2 regions of the Paenibacillus sp. NN59 genome follow, and region 2 is predicted to be linked to the other one. Evidence: riboswitches for the same ligand, from Rfam matches in the RefSeq annotation. Region 2 holds a riboswitch; the other holds the start of a gene.
What was found. A riboswitch is a leader RNA that binds a small molecule or an ion and turns the genes downstream of it on or off. The one in region 2 is predicted to bind cobalamin.
Positions count from the first base shown of each region.

Region 1 (8,001 bases), 850 kb from region 2:
CGGCGTTTTCCGGACAAGGATCTGTTTGAATCGTTAGTGACACGATTTCCCTTTCTGGGAAGATTAGCCGGATTGATGTACATCGCGTTTTTCTTCTTTGTATTTGCGAGAGATATCCGGCTAACGGGGGATTATGTGAGTATCACATTGCTGGAAACAACTCCAATCTCGATTATCGTGCTCTCTCTGCTTGTCATGGCTATATTTATCGTGCGGGGAGGATTAGGCTCCCTGATTGGCATGGTGGAGTTATATGTAGCGCTTTTTTTGTTAAACTCCATCATTGTGCCGTTTATGCTAATTCAGCAGATCAATATGGATAACCTGAAGCCCTATTTCGATGTTGACCTGGCGGGTGTGGGCAGGGGGAGCTGGTATCTCTTTTCGTTTTATGGAGAGATGATTTTTCTGCCCTTTATCGTAAGGGGAAGTGATTTTCGAGTAAAGTCCATCGTTACAGGCAACGTCGTCACGGGACTGCTTATGATGCTTATTGTAATAGAAACGATCACCTCCATCGGTGTACCCATTGCTTCAAGACTTGTATATCCATCGTATGAGCTGGCAAGACAGCTGCAGATTAGTGACTTTCTAGATCGATTCGATCTGGCGCTTGCGGCAGCAACTTTGCCTTGTATTATTACCAAGATTGCGTTTGACCTGTATTTAGTGTGCTGGGGATTGAAACGCATGATTCCCAAAGTGTCTGGTAAAGTACTGACCGGACCCATTGCGTTGCTGGGTTTTGTATGTGCGTTCTGGTTTTTCCGCAATGCGATCCAACTGAATCGATTTACACGGGAATGGACATGGGTTGCCATTGTATTTGAGGTGCTGTTTCCAATCGTATTCTTTCTATTTCTTCGTCCGCGCAAAAAGGAGGCTGGGCATGCACCGAACTCTGAATCGGGAGAGAGGGCCTCGAGAGGCAAACAGCAGGAAGGTGAACAGAAGCAGGAGCAGGCATCTGATGAATCAGATTATTCTGAAGGGAATACGGAAGGCAAGTCAGAAGAGAAATCTGGTGATAAGTCAGCGGAAAAGTCTATAGAGAAAAAAGGTAAACCATCACATGGCGGCGGTAATCTGCAGCCTTCCTGATGAAAATCATAAAAAATTGTTATAGCTTGAGAGCCTGGAAAGCAAGCAAGCATGGTTTCCCTCCGCAGAAGTACCCTGTATACTGTAGTCAGATTGACGAACTTTCGGCTTAATAACGGGGGGAACATGAATGGCTCAACATTTGGCAGGGGTACGTGTGGCATTAACCGGACCGAGAAAGTCCAAAGAGATGTCTCTATTGGTAGAGAAAATGGGCGGAATCCCGCTTGTGCGTCCAGCACAAGGCACGGTGTTTCTGGATGATCGTAACATTCGGGACGGACTGGTCTCCTGGATTTCTGATCCGCCGGATTGGGCAGTGTTCACGACGGGCATGGGACTGGATGCTTTGTTCGACATGGCTGAGGACATGGATGTAGCCGGACAACTTCGGAATGTCTTGGCTGAATCGTGTATTGCAGCCCGAGGGTACAAAACGGTAAATGCGTTAAAAAAGCTGAAGCTAACACCTCTGGTACGAGATGATGACGGCAGTACAGACGGACTGATTCGTGAATTTGGCTCGCATGATCTTACAGGCAAAAAGGTGATGTTACAGCTGCATGGGGAAACGGCTCCCAAGCTGGTTCGATGGTTAGAAGAACAAGAAGCTGTTGTGCGGCAGGTATTGCCGTATCGTCACGTACCGCCAGAAGAGACAGAGCTGGAGCAACTGCTGAACGAAGTAATTCAGCATAAGTTAGATGCAGTGGCCTTTACAAGTGGGCCGCAGGTTCGGTTTTTGACGGAATATGCGACATCTCAAGGTAAGCTGGAGGAGATGCTGACAGCCTTCAAAGAAGGGGTAGTCCCAGCCTCTGTTGGTAAAGTTACGGCGAATGCGATGCGTGAGGAAGGTATTGAAGCGCTGGTTGTACCAGACGAAGAGAAGATGGGAGCGCTCATCGTTGAACTGGGACGTTATTTTGCCGCGAATCCGGTGGGTGTCCGGGAAGATTAATAAAGAGAGCATTCACAGGGCAAGAGTAGCTGTATGAAGAATAGCAGACGCAATTCGTATACAGAGGTATTAAGTTTAGAAGGAATCACATCAGTTATATGGATGGATATATAAAGGTTCTGATCCGTTATCGGATCGGGACCTTTTTTTCATTTTTATCCAAAATTAATGTTTAGGACAATCTTGAGAAGCGTGGACATTATTTCCTGACCGATGGTATGATGAAGACAATATGAAAGCAGCAAGGTGCTCTTGCATAAAGCAAGAGGTAACAGGGAATCGGGTGCAAGTCCCGAGCGGTCCCGCCACTGTAATGGTAAAGCGTTTTCCATGAAAGTCACTCGGTATACCGGGGAAGACAGGAAAGAACGCTAATGATCCAGAGCCAGGAGACCTACCTTGCATGTGTCACCAAACCCTTCGCGGAAAGGAGTGGTGTACGATAAGTTCGGGAAAGGGACAAACCGTGGTTTGTCTTGTGAGGCTCTATATGGGCTATTCTGGCTGCTTGTAATTCCTTATTATGGAATAATACAGGCCAGGTTTCCTGAGTGTAAGTACATGCGTATCTCATCCGTGATTAGGATGGGATTTTTTTGTTTTTTCGGACAGGAACGAAGTTGCCGAGTTGAGCAGAAGAAATGATGTTTTACAGGGCTATAAACGAGAGAGACACATCTGTATCGGGGAACTTTTGGGATAAACAAGGTTGGGGCATTAATCGTATGACAAGTGGAGTGAGGGGGAAAACGGGATGCAAAAGCAAGGCAAGTTGCTGATCATCGGTTTCGGTCCAGGTGCGATGGAGCACATAACGAAACGGGCGCTGGATGCATTGCAGGAAAGCGAGGTCATCATTGGATATAACACCTATGTGGATCTGATCCGGCCTTTGTTGAATGGACAAGCCATTGTGCGTACAGGCATGACAGAGGAAGTCAGTCGGGCACAGGAAGCGGTAAGACAAGCGGAAGCAGGCCACATTGTTGCCGTAATCTCCAGTGGGGATGCCGGGGTATACGGTATGGCGGGGCTTGTATATGAGGTGCTGATCGAGCAAGGCTGGAAGCCAGATACAGGCGTAGCTGTCGAGGTTATTCCTGGCGTGTCCGCTATTCAATCGTGTGCGTCCTTGCTTGGTGCGCCGGTTATGCATGACGCGTGTACGATCAGCCTCAGCGACCATCTGACACCTTGGGAAACGATCATTCGCCGGGTTGAAGCGGCAGCGGCGGCTGATTTTGTCATTGCTTTGTATAATCCACGCAGTGGACGGCGTACACGCCAGATTGTAGAGACGCAGGAGATGTTGCTGCGTTACCGTGATCCGAAGACACCGGTTGGCCTGGTCAAGAGTGCGTACCGGGAACGCCAAGACGTGGTCATGACCACGCTGGAAGATATGCTGAATTACGATATCGGTATGTTAACGACCGTGATTATCGGCAATTCCTCGACCATGATGTACGAAGGACTCATGGTCACCCCGCGCGGATATCAGCGGAAATATACGCTGAACTCCGCGGAACAGCCGCTCAGACCTCACGAGCGGCTACGCACCGAAGCCGAGCCATGGTCGCTCGGCGCACGGGAAGCCCGCGCTGCCGCCTCCGGCGAGGCAGCGGGCAATGGCACGGCCCGCGATGCGCAGGCCGCCCCACCGGCGGAGCCAGCCCTGCGCGGCGCCAGCGCCGGAGCGGGCACGGCTCCGCAAGGGCAGCCGCCCGCAAGCGCATGGGCGGCCACCCCGCCTGCGGTAAGCCCGGCGAGCGGTGCTGGCACCGCCGTGCTTACCGCAGAGCGGCCCGCGTCCGCGGCGGCAGAGGCCGCACCGCGCGCTGCCGTTGCGGCGCCACGCGCCGGCGCAGCCGAGCTTGCCGCCGAGGCGCTGACGCGGCTCGCGGCAGGCGGTGCGCTCGCCGGCGAAGCGGCAAGCCGCTGGCTGGACGCTACGGCGTCAGGCCCGGCAGCCGCAGGCGCGCAGGACGCAAGCAGCGCAGCGGTGCTTGGCGCAGCCGCTGCTGTGCCCGTGCCCGGGCGCAAGGCGCCGCTCTTTGAGATCGGCGTGTCGCCTGGCGTGGGCAACAAAAAGTTCACCGCCGCTCAGATGGCCCTGCTGGCGCAGTGCGCGAGTGAGGATGGCGAACTTGAGTATACGCCGGAGCACCAGATTATTCTGAGAGTGCCGACGTTTGAGCCGGACGCGCTGGTAGACGAGCTACGCGCAGCGAACTTTATCGTAGTGCCGATTGGGGATGTGATCAAAGTCAAAGCCTGTGACTTCTGCAACCTGGAGAAGGACGACGCAGTGCCGATGGCTAACCATTTGCAGGACGTGATCGGTGGATTGTCTGCTCCGAAGGAAACGAGCGTAGCGTTAAACGGTTGCGGTATGGCTTGTTACGGGGCAGTGCTGGAGGATATCGGCATCGTTTATCGCAAAGGCGGTTACGATCTGTTCCTTGGCGGTAAAAAGTTCGGCCGCAATGCACATCCGGCTCAGCCTGTAGCAGAGGGCATTCCGGGTGATCAGATCGGTGGCATTGTGGAACGCATTGTCGCGGAGTACAAGGAAAAAGGTCATCCGAACGAACGTTTCCACAAGTTTTTCAAACGTGTAGGAGTCATTCAAGGCTTCCGTCATGTGGATGCGCCAGTCACTGTTGAAGTGAATCCGGTATGCGGTGACTAAAACACGAAACGATAATCTAAATACAATTCGGCTGAAACCCAGCTGATTGAGATAGATACAACATGTACAGCTGAATCAATACAGAACTAGAAATAGAAATAGATCAAACCTTTCTTCCTTGGAACCGAGAGGAGAGCCTTACGAATATGAGAAATCTGATCTGTGGATCGGACAGAGGAGGAAATACGAAGATGGATGCAATTTTGTTGGTGGGACACGGGAGCCGTGATCCCGAGGGGAACCGCGAGTTAAAGGAGTTTGCACGTGAAGTCGCTGAGCAAGCACCGGAGGACACACTGGTCGAAACCTGTTTTCTGGAATTAACCAGACCGAGTATTGCGGATGGAGTTACCGCTTGTGTAGATCGAGGCGCGACCCGCGTCGTACTCGTACCGATTATTTTATTTGCAGCGGGTCATGCCAAGATTGATATTCCGAATGCGATTGATCGTGCCAAAGCGCGTTATCCGCAAGTGCAGTTTATCTATGGACGTCCGATTGGTGTGCATGAAAAAGTCGTGCAAATTATGCAAACTCGTCTGCAAGAGGCGCAGCCTGTACGCATCGCAGCTCAAGGTGAAGGTGGAACAGATACAGCAGTTGCAGTGGCTGCCCCGCCTGCTACGGTGACCGATGAAGAGACCGCTGTACTTGTACTTGGACGGGGAAGCAGTGACCCGGATGCCAACAGTGACTTTTTCAAAATGACCCGTATGCTGTGGGAGAAGTTGCCGTACAGATGGGCAGAAAGTAGCTTTATCGGCGTAACCCAGCCTTCTTTCCCGGATGGATTGGAACGTTGCCTCTTGCTTGGTGCGAAAAAAATTATTGTCATGCCGTATTTCCTCTTTACCGGTGTACTGATTAAACGCATTGATGAGATGACGGCCGAATTTGCAGCCGTACATCCCGACATTCAAGTCGAAATCGGTGGTTATTTCGGCTTCCATCCGAAGCTGGTCGAGCTGGTGTTGGAACGTGCGCACGAGGGGCTATATGGAAGGGTTACAGCCAACTGTGACAACTGCCAGTTCCGCCTTGAAGCGGCCAAACACCATCATCACCATCACGACCACGACCATGGGCATGACCACGATCACGACCATGATCATCACCATGACCACCATCACCATGATCATCACGATCACGGACATGACCACGGGCACGATCACCACCATCATGAGCACGATCATCACGATCATAGTCATGACCACGAGCATTCCGAGCACGCTGCGGAGGCTGCATCTACTCGTGAGGCAACACTTGATTTCCATCATGACCATGACGAAGAGTTGCATCACTCGCACCATGAGCACGAAGGACATCGGAGCAGCCAGCAACACGATTTAGAAGCAACAGCAGGAGATATACAGCAGCACGCATCTTCTTCTCAGGCACAAGTGGCATCAACTTCCGAGCAGGTGAAGCGTTCATGATTCTTATGTTATGCGGTACAAGCGATGCACGCGAACTTGCGATCCGAATCCAGCAACAAGGACATAACGTCCTGACGTCGGTTGTGACCGAAAGTGCAGCCCAAAGTCTGACCGAAGCCGGTTTACCAGTGCGGACAGGCCGATTGACCGTAGAGGCGATGGTGAAACTGATTCTTGAAAATAATACCCCTGTCCTTGTGGATGCGAGCCATCCTTTTGCCGAAGAAGCCCATGCGAATGCTATGGAAGCCGCGAAACAAGCGAACATTCCTTACATTCGTTACGAACGAACGGGGCTTGCTTATGATGACCATGAACTATTACATGTCGTGTCATCTTATGATGAGGCAGCACTCAAAGCCAAAGAGCTGAAAGGTTCTGTCATGCTGACAACAGGCAGCAAAACGCTGCAAATCTTCACCAAGCACCTGCTCGGTGATCCGGATATACGACTTGTTGCACGCATGCTCCCCCGTCTCGACAATATGGAGAAATGCGGTGAGCTGGGTGTAGAGCAACGCAATATTATTGCGATGCAAGGACCTTTTTCCCGAGAAATGAATGAGGCACTTTACAAGCACTATGCAACAACGGTGATGGTCACCAAGGAAAGCGGTAAAACCGGAGCCGTGGATGAGAAAATCCAGTCTGCACTGGAGCTGGGCATTCATGTTGTGCTGATCTCACGTCCAGAGGCGGAGTTTGGCACGGTGTTTGATCATTTTGATGGTGTACTGGACGAGCTGAAAAGTATTTTGGGGAAATAATCTCCCCGATAGGCTTAATTTGAATAACGCAACTTTGAACGGCTTTATTGTAAATATCGAAAGAAGAATGGAGTGATTCGGGTGGATTTTAAGACGGAATTTAAACCGCTGACCGTGCAACCTCAGGAAATTGAAGGTAAGAGCTTTGAGATGATTACGGAGGAACTGGGGGAGCACCCGTTTACCGATGAGCAGTATCCAGTCGTACAGCGTGTGATTCACGCTTCGGCTGATTTTGAACTGGGCCGTAGTATGGTGTTTCACCCGGATGCGATCCAGGCAGGGATTGCGGCGCTACGTGCAGGTCAGTCAGTCATTGCCGATGTGCAGATGATTCAGGCGGGTGTGAGCAAGGATCGTATTCGCGGTTTTGGCGGCGATGTACATGTACATATATCCGATCCAGATGTGATGGAAGAGGCCAAACGCCTCAACACCACTCGTGCCATCATCTCGACGCGCAAAGCAACCCAAATGTATGACGGGGGCATCTACGCCATCGGTAACGCGCCAACGGCGCTGCTGGAATTGATTCGTCTTGTCAAAGAGGGCGAGGCCAAGCCGGGGCTGATCATCGGCATGCCGGTAGGTTTTGTATCTGCGGCCGAGTCCAAGGACGAGCTACGCAAGCTGGACATTCCTTTTATTACCAACATCGGTCGAAAAGGTGGCAGCACCATCGTCGTGGCAGCACTTAACGCAATCTCGTTGATGGCTGTAAAGGCATAGAGCGGGTACTAAGGCGGTTTGCCTCGCTCGACCAGTGAGGTCAAACGAAATCTACCTGATCTGATTTAAGTCTGGTTAGCGAGCCGTGCCGAATCCTAATGAGAACTGGAAGAGTCTTCACTAAGGGCCATGTCCGAATCTGTTAAAGTCCAGCAACTTCTAACGATCACCAGGAAGCTTATTTTGCGTGAAATCACCCTTTTGAAATTCTAACGATCCTGAGGAACGTTATTTCGCTCAAAACCACCCAAAAGCGCTGGAAATCGCACTGTTTTAGTGAAATAGCGTCTCCTGAGATCGTTAGAATTCCAGCGA
Region 1 is NZ_CP199678.1:6,016,028-6,024,028, reverse strand. Features, by position in the region: gene ACT89M_RS26225 (GerAB/ArcD/ProY family transporter) at 1-1,101, shown strand, start outside; gene ACT89M_RS26220 (uroporphyrinogen-III synthase) at 1,232-2,062, shown strand; cobalamin riboswitch at 2,290-2,478, shown strand; gene cobJ (precorrin-3B C(17)-methyltransferase) at 2,817-4,754, shown strand; gene ACT89M_RS26210 (sirohydrochlorin chelatase) at 4,946-6,190, shown strand; gene cobK (precorrin-6A reductase) at 6,187-6,957, shown strand; gene ACT89M_RS26200 (precorrin-8X methylmutase) at 7,039-7,686, shown strand.
Region 1: linked by a shared signal. The riboswitch ahead of cobJ (precorrin-3B C(17)-methyltransferase) and the one ahead of nikB (nickel ABC transporter permease) in region 2 are both predicted to bind cobalamin.

Region 2 (8,001 bases):
TTTGACGGAGATGAAGTGTTGTTGGAACAGGTACTTGTGAACATCGTCAGCAATGCAATCAAATATTCACCCGACGAGAGCATGGTGATCATAAGGGTAAAGAATGAACCGAGACAGAGTTGTGTGACCTTCATCGTAGATGATCAGGGTGTTGGGATTGAGGAAGCGGAGCGCACTCGCGTGTTTGATAAGTTTTATCGCTCACCCTCCACGCAGCATATTACGGGAACTGGATTGGGGCTTGCCATCTGCAAAGGGATTGTGCAGGTTCACGGAGGTACAATCCAAGCTGAGGGCAATCCGGATGGAGGAACAAGAATACGTATAGAGTTGCCTGTAGGAAGGGATGAAATGCCATTTTCCTATACAGTGCAAGGAGAGGTTGGAGATTAGATGAATGCCGCATTAGGGGCTCGCATTCTGGTGATTGATGATGAACCACAGATTCGCAAACTGCTAAAAGTGACTCTTCAGGCTCACCAATATGATCATTATGAGTGTGCTAACGGAGAGGAGGGTATTACGCAGGCAAGTGTGGTGCATCCCGATTTGATCATTCTGGATCTAGGTTTGCCAGGCATATCTGGCATGGACGTGCTTCACCGAATAAGGGAATGGTCACAGGTGCCAATTATTGTGCTAACAGCAAAAGATCAGGAGGCTGATAAGATTACCGCACTGGATGCAGGTGCAGATGATTATGTGACGAAGCCGTTTGGCATGGGCGAACTGGTTGCCCGAATTCGGGTAGCGCTTCGGCATGTGGCCAAAACAACGGATGAACCCATTTTGCGATTTGGCTCACTGGTTATCGATCTGGCTCTCAGGCAGGTTGAGCTGGACGGAGAGCAGGTCAAATTAACGCCAACCGAATATGAGATGCTGAAGGTGCTTGCCTCGAATGCAGGCAAAATTATTACCCAGCGCCAGCTTTTACAGCAAGTATGGGGTGCGCATCATCATGAGTCGGACAGCCATTATTTGCGAGTTTATGTGGGTCATTTGCGTAAAAAGCTAAAGGAAGATCCCACCCGGCCCTCCTATATTCAGACGGAACCAGGGATTGGATATCGTTTTCTGCTGCCTGCGGAGTAATGGAGTAATCTGAAAATAAGTGAAAAAAAGCACCGTCCCCTTCGATTTCGAAAGGCACGGTGCTACTTTTGTATGTCTTGATGTTTTTATTATGAGAATTTAGGCAGCCAGTCGCCATGAGCTTCAATCAAATCGTCGCACATCGCCACGATGTCGTCCATGGACAGCTCAGCAGCCGTATGCGGATCAAGCATAGCCGCGTGATAGATATGCTCTTTTTTGCCAGTCATAGCCGCTTCAATGGTGAGCAATTGGGTGTTGATATTGGTACGGTTCAGCGCTGCCAATTGTGGTGGCAGGTCACCAATATACGTCGGGCTGATGCCGGAACCATCAACCAGACAAGGCACCTCGACACAAGCTTCGCGTGGCAGGTTGGTGATGAGCCCGTTGTTTATAACGTTACCGCCAATTTTGTACGGGCGATCCGTCTCCATCGCTTCCATGATATGCGAAGCATATTCATGACTGCGGGTATGCTGAATATTTTCACTCGCAAACAGCTTCTCCCGCATTTCCTTCCATTCTGCAATCTGGTTTACACAGCGACGTGGATATTCGTCGAGTGGAATGTTGTAACGTTCGATCAATTCCGGGTAGTTGCGTTTAATAAAATACGGATGATATTCTGCACTATGCTCAGAAGACTCGGTAACATAATAACCGAAGCGATGCATCAGTTCATAACGTACCATGTCATCATGTGTCTCCTGCTGTTTCTGTCTCGCAAGACGTTTGATCTCAGGATATAGATCGACACCATCCTTTGTTACTTCCAGGAGCCATGCCATGTGGTTAATCCCGGCGATTTTGGCAACGACCCCCGTCTGGTCAATCCCCAGCGTATCGAACAGATGAGGTACGCAGACTTGTACACTGTGACACAGACCGATCGTTTTAATTCCGCCATGTACGTTCATGACATTAGTGAGTACAGCCATCGGGTTCGTGTAGTTCAGGAACCAGGCATCCGGGCATACTTCCTGCATATCCTTGGCGAAGTCCAGCATCACCGGAATGGTACGCAAGTTACGGAAGATTCCGCCAATGCCGAGCGTATCGGCAATCGTTTGACGCAGGCCGTATTTCTTCGGAATCTCAAAATCGGTAATCGTACACGGGTCATATCCGCCCACCTGAATGGCATTGATGACATATTTAGCTCCGCGGAGCGCTTCCTTGCGATCATGGTATGTTTTAACGGAACAGCGGCTTCCCAGCGACTGAGCCAAACTTTTTAACAAACGCTCCGAGTCACTTAGACGTTCAGCATCAATATCAAACAAGGCCAGTTCAAAGTCCTGCAAGGCCTCCGTCATCATCACATCACCCAATACATTTTTGACAAAAACGGTGCTGCCTGCACCGAGAAACGTAATTTTGTTCATTTCAACTTCATCCTTCCCGAAAAATGTTGTACCCCAACTATAGGCCGAACAGGCTCATATCACTATGGCTCAAACCCTCTCAAATATGGCATAATCCCATTTTTGTTTTCGTTTTCAGCAAGATTTCCTCTCTTCTACCTGTTATAATTTGTTGTGTGCACTGGTAATGGAATATGTGAGCTCATATTAAGATATCTTTAACCTCATCGTCGAAAGGAGGGGAAACATGAGTCGGAAAGTGGAAATGAATGTGGTCTCTGCCGGCTGGACGCAGATGGAACTGGTCTTGTTATTTTATGGATGGGAGGCATGTGATCCTGCCCACTATTGGGGGCCGGGGGTGCGTGATTCCTATATCGTGCATTACGTACATGAGGGTTATGGTACGGTATATATGGGAGATCGGGAATATCCTCTGGGCGAGGGCCAAGGATTTCTCATTTTACCCGACACGGTCATTCATTATGAAGCCGATGCTGAGGAGCCTTGGACATATTCATGGTTTGGCTTCAGAGGTGTACAGGCGAAGGCTTTTATGCAACGTGCACAGTTAAGCGAGGAGCACCCGGTATTTACTGCTCATGATAAGAATATGATGGCAGCGCTGTATGACGAGATGCTTCAGGCCGGAACGAGCTCCGTTGCAGGAGGGGATGTGTTACATCAAAGTCTGTTATACCGACTTATGGCGGCATTAATCGCATCCTCACCGATCAAAGAAGAAGAAAACACGCTCCTTTCGACGAAAGAGACTTATATTCGGCAGGCTGTGCAGTTTATGGAGAACCGGTATAGCCAGCGTACTTCTATTCTGGATATCGCACAGGCGGTAGGACTGGATCGAACGTATTTATCGGGATTGTTCAAAGAGCGATATGGCAAGTCGCTGCAAGCCTTTTTCCTGGAGTATCGCATGAATCGTGCAGCGGAGTTGCTTCGTAACCCGATGCTGTCTGTGAGTGAAGTAGCCCACTCCGTTGGATACACCGACCCGCTGCTTTTTTCCAAAATGTTCAAACGTGTGACGGGGGTGTCGCCCAAGGGCTCGCGAGTGCGAGATTAGCCGCAATCATGATTTTAAATTTTGAAAGAAAAGTTTTGAACATTATTCCGTATGCCGCTATACTGATACAGAAGTGTAACAGATACCAACTTTTAGTGAATTGAATACGTGGAACTTGGTGCTCTACCCGCTGGGGTAGAAGCTTAAAAGGGAAGTCCGGTGTGATGCCGGCGCGGTCCCGCCACTGTAACAGAGGAGTCAGGCAGCATATCCACTGGTCTTACGAAGACCGGGAAGGAGCTGTTATGGCAATGATACTGGAGCCAGGAGACCTGCCAGGTTGGACAAACACAGCAGTACCCTACGGGAGATAGGAAGGTGTTTAAAGAGCATGATTTTTTCTGAAAATCTGTTTATTTAAGGCGTCCTTATCCCGTGAAACGGAAAAGGGCGCTTTTTTGGCTTGAATTGGCTTGTATTGAATGGAATGAAAATGAAGGCGTACACGCGCATTAAACCGGGAAGGGCGTTTTATTATTGGGCAGATATATCGTTAAACGGTTATTACAACTGGTCGCCGTTCTGTTTGGAATCACCTTCCTGACATTTCTATTAACGTATCTGTCTCCTGGGGATCCCGCCAGACTGATGCTGATGTCTACCGGAGTCACACCTTCGGATGAACTGGTCAGACAGGTGAGGTCAGAGCTTGGGCTGGACAAGCCATTTCTGGTTCGGTATGGCACATGGCTGGGACAAGTAGTCACTGGAGACTTTGGTACGTCGTATAAATATGACCGTCCGGTGCTGGATGTGTTAATGGCCCGCCTTCCAGCAACGCTCAAGTTAACCGGGAGCGCAATGCTTCTGGTGATTTTGATTTCCTTTCCGCTCGGAGTTCTTTCGGCTGTACGCCGGAATCAAGGGCTGGATTATGTGATTCGCCTGTTTTCGTTTGCCGGTCTATCCATGCCGAGCTTCTGGCTGGGGATGTTGCTGATGCTGGTATTTGGTGTGCAGCTGAAGCTGCTGCCGGTCATGGGTAGTTCCGGCTGGAACAGCCTGATCCTGCCTGCTGCGACACTCGCGATTCCATTGATCGCCCAATACAGCCGGCAGATTCGTGCAGTCATGCTGGAGGAGACAAGCCAGAATTACGTAGTGGGTGCAAGAGCAAGAGGTGTGAAGGAATCAATGATTATTTGGCGACATATTTTGCCCAATTCACTGTTGCCAATTGTGACCTTGCTAGGCATGACAACAGGAGCACTACTTGGCGGAGCAGCAATTGTGGAGAGTTTATTCGTATGGCCGGGAGTAGGACAGATGGCGGTGGATGCCATTTTCACCCGCGATTACCCCCTGATACAGGGTTATGTAATCTGGATGGCAGTCATCTATGTCACCCTGAATCTGATCGTGGATCTCTGGACACATCTTCGCGATCCGCGCATTCAACTGGATGTGGATGTGTAGATGGTGATGAAGATTCGAGCATATCTGACACAACGTCGTCTATTTATTTTCTTGCTATCCCTGACCACAGGCTGGATCGTTCTGGCTCTGATTGCGCCGCTTCTGGCGCCTCACGATCCACTTGCTACGAATTTTGCGAAAGTGTTGCAGCCATCCAGCCCCGAATATCCACTCGGTACGGATCAGCTTGGGCGATGTGTCCTATCCCGACTTTTATATGGAGCACGCACCTCTCTGTTGCTTACATTTATGATGATCGGTATTGTTTTCGGCTTAGGCGTAGCGGTTGGTGTCGTCGCAGGTTTTCTGCGAGGGCTGGTGGATACGCTGCTGATGCGGCTGTGCGATACGTTGATGGCATTTCCGGGTTTGATTTTTGCTATTGCCGTAGTAGGCATGTTAGGGCCGGGGTTATTTAACACGGTGGTCGCACTGTCAGTTGTCTGGTGGGCAAAGTATGCACGGATGGCCCGAAGCCTGGTCATTTCTCTTCAGCAAAAAGAGTTCGTCACTGCCGCCGCGTTCAGCGGTGCGCGTAAAATCCAGATCATTAGCAGAACGATTCTGCCGAATATGTTGCCACCCTTGATCGTCATGGCGATGATGGACGTAGGCGGCATGATGTTGTCGATTTCGGGTCTGTCCTTTCTCGGACTTGGTGCACAGCCGCCTGATCCCGAGTGGGGAGCGATGTTGAATGAAGGCAGAAGATATCTGCAGACAGCGCCTTGGCTGTTAATCTATCCGGGGCTCGCGATATTTGGCACGGTTATCATTTTTAATTTGCTGGGGGACAGTCTGCGAGATGTGCTTGATCCCAAGAAAAATACAGTGTAACTGAGGGGAATGGGGAAGTATGGGTAAGTTTCAAAAAACATGGCTACTGGCTATCATATCAATGATGACTATTCTGTTGCTCGCGGCCTGTGGTAACGACAAAAATTCAACACCTTCATCATCCGATGCTACGGGGAAAAAGGCAGGGGTGGATGCGAGTGGTGCGGCTGGTGAGGACAAGAAATCACATCTGAATGTGGCCTTGTTCTGGCTGGGGAGTAGCCTTGATCCTGCGGAGGAATGGAACGGCTGGACGCTGACGCGCGCGGCTATTGGGGAGACGTTGATTCAGTTTGATGAGCAGATGAAGATCGTCCCCAAACTTGCCGATAAGTGGGATCGGATCGATGATACAACCTGGCATTTTCATATTCGCGACGGAGTAACGTTCCATAATGGCAATCCCGTGACTGCGGATGCGGTTAAAAAATCAATCGAACGCTCCATCTCGCTGAATGAGAGAGGTCAATCCACACTGCCAATTGCGTCAATGACTGCCAAGGGGCAGGATCTGACGATCAAAACAACACAGCCAGATGCCTCACTGCTAGGCAATATTGCAGAGCCACTGTTTATTATCGTGGATACGAGTGCAGATACATCAAAATTCAAGAGTGAGCCCATCGCTACCGGGCCGTTCATGGTTACAGGATATACGCCCGACCAGGAGATTCAGGTGAAAAAGTACGATAAGTACTGGGGTGGCGCGGCTGATCTGGATACGATGACACTAAAATACATCAAGGATGACAATACACGGGCGCTGGCACTGCAATCAGGGGAAATCGATGTAGCGAGTAATGTGGGACGCAGCCAGATGCCTCTTTTTCAGGATAAAACACAATATACGATTGATGAAATTCCGAGCCTCCGTACGCAGTTTGTGTGGTTTAACACGACCCATTCACTGCTAAGCGATGTAAAGGTTCGCCGTGCCATATCTTACGGAATTGACCGCGAAATGTACGCGAATACGCTGGTGGGTGGACAAGCAGCCAAAGGTCCGTTTACCTCTGCATTGCCTTTTGGGTACGACAAAATTACCGGATATGATTACGAGCCCGCGAAGGCAAAACAATTGCTGGATGAGGCTGGATATCAGGATGCTGATGGAGATGGCATTCGTGAAAAGGAAGGGAAGAAGCTGTCGTTACAACTCATTCTTAACTCAGCTTATGAATCCGATTCCGTTGTGGCTGCTGCGATGCAGTCCCAGCTTAAAGAAATTGGGGTTGAGCTGGAGCTCACCTCATATGAGGATCTCACTGACCATCAGAAGAGTGGGAATTATGATCTGGCTCTGACGAGCATCAATACAGGCATAACGGGTGATCCGCAGTATATTCTCGACTTTTATTTCAAAACAGGTGCGGAGTGGAATGTTGGCGGATACAGCAATCCGAAGCTTGACGAGCTTATTGAGCGTCTTCACTCGGAGTTTGATGTGGAGAAGCGTTATGCACTTGCGGCAGAAGCGCAACAGATGATTCTGGACGATGCTGCTTATATGTTCTTGACATATACACCGATTAATATCGTCAGCAAAAGTAATGTAAAGGGTGCAACGATGTACCCGATCGACTTCTATCTGCTAGATCGCAACATTAAGGTCGAGTAGTGATGACGTCCTTGCGTGGGGGAACGACATCTTTGCTTGTTGAGATGAAGAATCTGTCTGTAAGTTACAAGGAAGGCGTGCCTTCCTTGCAGGATGTATCCTTTTCGATGAAGCCAGGAGAGATCATTGGCATTGTGGGGGAAAGCGGAAGCGGGAAGTCGACCCTGATCCGGGCTTTGCTGGGACTACTGCCTGTAGGCGGACGATACACCGGAGGAGAGATTATTTTTCGGGAACGGGTGTTGCTACGTGACTCGCAACAAGATTGGCAGGGGATGCGTGGCAAACGAATCGCGATGGTTTTTCAGGACAGCGGTTCATATCTGAATCCGATTCGTAGTATTGGAAGTCAGTATGTGGAGGCGATTCGTGCCCACCTGCCTATGTCCCGTAAAGAGGCTTGGAGATTGGCCGTTCACACACTGACCCGTATGGGGCTGGATGATCCAGAGAGAGTCATGCATGCCTATGCTTCCCAGCTTAGCGGGGGGATGAAGCAACGAACCGCGATCGCAATGGCGGCTGCGTTGGAGCCGGAACTGCTGCTGGCGGATGAGCCGACGAGTGCGCTGGATGTTACGACT
Region 2 is NZ_CP199678.1:284,705-292,705, forward strand. Features, by position in the region: gene ACT89M_RS01270 (DUF4118 domain-containing protein) at 1-393, shown strand, start outside; gene ACT89M_RS01275 (response regulator) at 394-1,095, shown strand; gene melA (alpha-glucosidase/alpha-galactosidase) at 1,185-2,483, opposite strand; gene ACT89M_RS01285 (AraC family transcriptional regulator) at 2,710-3,546, shown strand; cobalamin riboswitch at 3,646-3,840, shown strand; gene nikB (nickel ABC transporter permease) at 4,024-4,962, shown strand; gene nikC (nickel transporter permease) at 4,963-5,799, shown strand; gene ACT89M_RS01300 (ABC transporter substrate-binding protein) at 5,819-7,417, shown strand; gene ACT89M_RS01305 (ABC transporter ATP-binding protein) at 7,420-8,001, shown strand, end outside.